2 regions of the Paenibacillus sp. B1-35 genome follow, and region 1 is predicted to be linked to the other one. Evidence: riboswitches for the same ligand, from Rfam matches in the RefSeq annotation. Region 1 holds a riboswitch; the other holds the start of a gene.
The links. Region 1 has a riboswitch for glycine ahead of gcvT (glycine cleavage system aminomethyltransferase GcvT). Riboswitches for the same ligand answer to the same signal wherever they lie in the genome.
Positions count from the first base shown of each region.

Region 1 (3,142 bases):
GGAAGCACACCATTGTAACGAATGGATGCTGGTATATCGCGGAACAGATCTTCCATGGAAGAGATGCCAATCTGCTGCAGCATGTCGGCTTGATCTTGCTCCGTCATTGGAATGTAACGATGCTTCATGATGGATTCGCTCCTTTGGCAGGGATCGGATTTCGTTTATAAAATGGGGTAGGGACAACGCGGGCTTTCAACTGTTTGCCGCGAATTTCTACCATAACCTCGGTATCGAGTTCTGAAAAAGCGGTTTCAATTAAGGCAAGTCCTAAATTGCGCTTCAATGTTGGCGACTGCGTGCCAGTTGTGACCTCACCAATTACGCGCCCGTTGGCAAGCACCGGATAATGAGAGCGGGGAATGCCTTTATCAATCATTTCAATTCCTACCAGCTTCCTTGCTGGGCCATCAGCTTTTTGCTTCGTAAGTGCAACACGGCCAATGAAGTCGCCTTTATCCAGCTTGACGAATCGTCCGAGTCCAGCTTCAAGCGGTGAGATATCAGCGGTAATTTCTTGTCCATAGAGCGGCAGACGTGCCTCGAAGCGCAGCGTGTCTCTTGCCCCCAGCCCTGCTGGCAGCAAGCCGAATGATTCACCGGCACGAAGCAGTTCAGCCCATACCCCCGGAGCATCTTCTGCGGACAAATAGAGCTCGAATCCATCCTCGCCCGTATAGCCAGAGCGGGATAGAAGAGTTGACACGCCGCATACTTGTGCATCCGTTAGGAAATGAAAAGGTGCAAGCGAATCAATAGGCGCTTCTGATACGGTAGAGAGAATAGCTTGGGCATTCGGCCCTTGAAGGGCGATCAGTGCCGTGCGGTTCGATACATTTGTCAAGGTCACGCCATGAATCAAATGCTTCTGCAGCCATGCATAGTCTTTGTCGATGTTGGAGGCATTGACAACAAGCATATATCGGTCACTCTTCATCCGATAGATGAGAATATCATCGACGACTCCTCCGTCAGGGTAGCACATCAGCGTATATTGTGCTTTCCCGTCCTCAAGCCGCGATACATCATTCGTTGTCATCTGTTGAAGAAACGTTAGGGAAGCCGGGCCGCTAACGATAAACTCACCCATATGGGAAACATCGAACAAGCCTGCCTGTGTGCGCACAGCTTCATGCTCCCGCTGAATACCGATAAATTGAACAGGAAGCTCCCAGCCGCCGAAGTCAATGCAGCGTGCACCGGGAAATGTTGAATATTGATCGAATATTGGCGTTCTCTTCAATTGACTCATGAAATCACCTCGATACGCTTATTTGGACAAACCATTGGTATGCGAACAAAAAAGGACAGCCGAAAGAAAAGTGGATGTGTTATCCTCTTCGTCTCTCGCTCTGTCCTTTGTACCTGAGAGTGTCGCCGAATGCTGCAAACGATTCGTCTGCTTCCGCATGTATCATCGGCTTTCCCCTTGGGTGACTGTATTCGATCTGGTGAATTACAGTGCTCTCCAGAGATGCGTCCGGTAAAAGTCCTTTTGCCTGAGAGATTCACGTCTTACGGCTTACTCCTTCGGCGCTGCTATGTCTCAGCAGTCTCTCCCTTTACCATCATTCGCCATTTTCAACTGTCATCTCTACATTAGTTGAGCCTTCCACACTTTGTCAATTGATATTTTCTTCACATTCGATTTCACTGCTTGTCATATTGACAATCGTACGTATCTTGCAATAATCTAAGGTTGTTATAATTACCCAAATGAAATCGTAATTGCGAACGAGGAAGGTCGGGAGAGTTTGACAATGATGATTGTCAACACCGAAGGAGCAAGTTGCCAGCTGCCGATTGGCAATGAATCTCTCAGGTACAATAACCGCCATTCTGACGCAGCTCTGGAGAGTGCATATTTAGTTGCCACCAAAGGGGTAAGTTCTGCCACTATTGTGCTGGAACGGGATCTCTCAGGTACCGAGGACAGAGAACAAGGCGCTAGGCCGCTCTCTGCCCATTTTAATGATCTCTAATGGATAGACGGCCTAATGAATGACATTATGAATGAAATGGGGCGTTGACATGAGTGAAGTGAAGGATGGATTGCTGTACAGTGAAGAGCATGAATGGGTAATCGCCATAGAAGGCAATACAGTACGAGTTGGCATTACAGATCATGCGCAGGCTCAACTGGGAGACATTGTATTCATCGAGTTTCCTTCAGTAGGAACCAGCTTGTCCGCGGGGGACAGCATGGGCTCCATTGAGTCTGTGAAGACCGTATCTGAGTTGTACTGTCCGGTATCTGGAACGATTACGAAGGTAAATGATGAATTGGAAGCGTCGCCAGAGCTTGTGAACAGCAGTCCATACGGAGACGGCTGGATTGCGGAAGTTGAAGTGGAAGGCAGCGCTGCGGAAGCAGTGAAGCATCTGCTGAATGCTGAGCAATATGCGAAGCTGATTGACTAATAATAGAAGGATCAATGGGTTGTGTACGTAGAACCTGCTGTATCGGTATAATGCTGGTGCAGCAGGTTTTTTTCATCCACAAAGTGAGAAGTTTCGATAGGATTCGCCGCCGAAAAAGAGTACAATAGAAGCATCGACAACCAGACGTTACAATGCTAAATAGAATGCTAGGTGAGTGGAATGACAATCGCTTTTTTTGATTCGGGAATGGGTGGTATTACGGTATTGGCTGAGGCTATGAAGCAGCTGCCACAAGAGCAATATTTGTTTTATGCAGACACGCTTCATGTTCCATATGGGACAAAGTCGCAGCAGGAAGTGATGCGTCATGTGCAATCTGCTGTTGAGGAAATCATGCAGCATCATGTGAAGGCGCTTGTAATCGCGTGCAATACGGCAACGAGTATCGCAGCATCTGAATTGCGGCGGAATTACAATATTCCGATTATCGGCATGGAGCCCGCAGTCAAGCCGGCAGTAGAAATGAATCGCAATAACGGCAAGCGTGTACTTGTATTTGCAACAGCCTTAACGTTAAGCCAAGACAAATACCATACACTGGTCACTCGTCTTGATGAGGAACATATTGTTGATTCGATTCCTTTGCCGGAATTGGTAGAATATTGCGAGCAATTAAACTTTGATAAGGGAGTGATAGGAGACTTCTTTGCACAGAAGCTTGCTGGGATTGACTTGAGTCAGTACGGTACAATTGTGTTAG
Region 1 is NZ_JBCHVJ010000001.1:139,906-143,047, forward strand. It holds gene gcvPA (aminomethyl-transferring glycine dehydrogenase subunit GcvPA) at 1-128, opposite strand, end outside; gene gcvT (glycine cleavage system aminomethyltransferase GcvT) at 125-1,252, opposite strand; glycine riboswitch at 1,351-1,474, opposite strand; glycine riboswitch at 1,478-1,572, opposite strand; glycine riboswitch at 1,736-1,844, shown strand; gene gcvH (glycine cleavage system protein GcvH) at 2,032-2,421, shown strand; gene murI (glutamate racemase) at 2,602-3,142, shown strand, end outside.

Region 2 (3,142 bases), 150 kb from region 1:
TAAGCTTTGTACACGGCTTCCTGCATTGCATCCGCACAGTCTTCATCCCTTCTGACAATGGATCTGGCCATATTGTACATTTGGACTTCATGCTTCTTGATGAGACGAATGAAAGCCTCTTTATTTCCTTCCTTAGCCAACCTCACATCTGTCTCTATATCGATTTCTATATCGGTATACAAGCCGTTTCTTCTCCCTTCTTTACCCCATACACGCGACTAGCTGTTAATTAGATGCATAAGATTGCCAAAAAGTTTCCTTTCGCGAAAAAAAAGCTGGCAAATGTTCACTTTCGTGTCATTTGCCAGCTTTTTCTCACCAGTATTACATGTAAACATTTATTTTTCCGTCTCTTTATGTTTCCAGTACAGACGCGTTTCATGAACGACTACGCCAGACAACCCAAGCAGTGCGATCAAGTTCGGCAATGCCATCAACCCGTTTACGATATCTGCAAGCTTCCATATCATATCGAGCTTTATAAATGCACCAAAACCAATGATTGCAATAAAGACAAGCCGATAAGGCAGGATCGATTTCACGCCGAACAAGTAAACCATGCAGCGCTCGCCATAATAGTTCCATCCTAATATTGTCGTAAAGGCAAACAATATCAAGCATAGCGTGAGTACAAAGGAACCATATGGCAATGCTGCATCAAATGCAGCCTGTGTCAAAGCAGCACCTTCCATAGGGCCATTCCAGACTCCGGTTACGATCAAGGTTAAGCCGGTCAGCGAACATACGATAATCGTATCTATGAATGTCCCCGTCATCGAAATAAGACCTTGCTCGGCTGGCCATTTCACCTTGGCAGCTGCTGCAGCAATCGGTGCGCTTCCGAGACCGGATTCATTCGAAAATACCCCTCTCGCGATTCCGTTGCGTATCGCCATCATAACCGTGGCGCCGAGGAAACCTCCTCCAGCTGCAGTCGCATTGAATGCCCCATGGAATATTAAGGACATTGCATGGGGAATCTGATCCGCAAACGTGATGAGCACGACGAAGCTAGCGATAAAGTAAATGATAGCCATAACAGGAACAATCGTAGTCGTCACATGCGAAATACTTTGAATCCCCCCGATTGTAACAAGGGCAGTAACAATTGTAACAATGACCGCAGTTACAATTGCCGGCACACCAAGACTCGTCTCAGTAGAGGTAACAATCGCATTAATTTGCGGGAAGGTACCGATTCCAAGAAGTGCGACCAGCACGCCGCTAATGGCGAAGAACACAGCCAAAGGCTTGAATTTCATGCCTAAGCCCTTCTCAATATAGTACATTGGCCCACCGAGTATTTGTCCATTATCATCAATATTGCGGTACTTAACGGCTAGCAGCCCCTCCGCATATTTGGTAGCCATTCCGAAGAAAGCAGCGACCCACATCCAAAATAACGCACCTGGTCCCCCTACCTTGATTGCAGTCGCAACACCAACAATATTCCCCGTTCCGATTGTGGCGGCAAGTGCAGTCGCAAGCGCACCGAAGCTGGATACATCACCAGCCCCCTCGTTTTTTGACTTAAATATGAGCTTCAAGGCAAGCGGCAAGCGAAACAATTGAAGGACACCTAAACGAATTGTGAGTAATATCCCCGTCCCTACCAACAAAATAAGAAGCGGCGCCCCCCATACGAAACTGTTCAATTTGTCTAACCAATGTTCAATCATTGCAAAATCATTTCCCCTCGTCTTGAATAATAAAAAGAGCCAAATCGTATGATTTGACTCTGGGGACATGCGTGCAGAATTAAAAAAGCTTTCGCCAGGAACATGATAATACAACCCAAATAAAACTTATGTTTCCTATGCATCTGCATCCCTGTCCTTTTACCTGAGAGTTTTAACGATTCGATCAATGCGATTCGTCTTGCCCCTTCGGTGCCCCAATGATGGAGTCTCTCCAGAGTCCTGTCCATTTACGGTCCTGCTTATACATACTCGCAATTGCTGCTCGGTATGCCAAGCGCCTGAGAGCTTACCCCTTCGGCTAGACGTGTTGTCTATCTCCCGCAAACTTCATCCAGTTATAAAGTTGTAGGTTATATTATAGTTGACCCCATCGAATTAAGCAATATGAACTGCTTAGTAAATCATCCCATTATAGGATGGATTTTGCGTCATATACTCCTGCCGAGCCTCGTTCAGTAGGTGAATCAATTCTTTCATATGCTGTTCGGTCGTATCAAAATTGGTAATACAAGCACGAAGCGCCGGGGTATCCTGTATGGTGAAAATCGAGATCCATGCCTTGCCTGTAGCAAGTACCTTCTCATGTATGAATCGTACGAAATCCATATCATGATTTGCTAATGCTGCCTGATCATTAAAACAAACAACTGGCATTATCGTATCATTCATAATCGACCATCCCGATCGTTCAAGCTCCTGCCGCAAAAAATTGCCGCTCTCAATCTGTCGTTGTACGAGTAACCGGTACCCTTCCCATCCCGCCGTTGCAAGCGACATATATAGCTTCAGCCCGATAAATCTGCGTGACCACTGAATGGAATGGGTGTATGGATCAAACGTCTCCAATTCGGTGCCTTCCTTGGGCATATAGTCCGCTGTCATTCGGAAGGTCTGCTGCAATATATGGGGATGACGGGTGAAGTACATACCTGCTCCCATTGGTACAGACAGCCATTTATGTGCATCGAATGTAATGGAATCTGCCCTATTAATTCCTTGCAGCCAATTGGCCAATTCTGGCGCCAATATCATAGCACCGCCATACGCTGCATCAACATGCAGCCATATCATTTCCTGTTCAGCCAGCTCCGCAATATGCGCAATCGGGTCAATGGCCCCTGCACCTGTCGTTCCAGCCGTAGCCACAATCAAAAAAGGGGCAAAGCCAGCTTCGCGGTCTTGCCGTATTTGAAGGGCTAGCGCTTCCGCATCCATCTGCAAAGATGCATTCGATCGTATACTTCGGATAGAATCCGTACCCAATCCGCAGGCACGAGCCGCTTTTACTAAGGAATGATGGCTCTCACTTGAAGCATACATCACAGGGGGCTTATCCAGGCTTGCAAGCCCTTTTGTTGTATATTCCGGGAAATGATCGCAGAGAGCTGTAAGTACGGCTGTCAAATTAGCTTCTGCTCCTCCCGTCGTAAATGTTCCATTTG
Region 2 is NZ_JBCHVJ010000001.1:291,791-294,932, reverse strand. It holds gene ACQ5BJ_RS01420 (sigma-70 family RNA polymerase sigma factor) at 1-182, opposite strand, end outside; gene ACQ5BJ_RS01415 (alanine/glycine:cation symporter family protein) at 339-1,679, opposite strand; glycine riboswitch at 1,821-1,925, opposite strand; gene ACQ5BJ_RS01410 (pyridoxal phosphate-dependent decarboxylase family protein) at 2,094-3,142, opposite strand, start outside.
Region 2: another riboswitch for glycine. It lies ahead of ACQ5BJ_RS01415 (alanine/glycine:cation symporter family protein); the one in region 1 lies ahead of gcvT (glycine cleavage system aminomethyltransferase GcvT).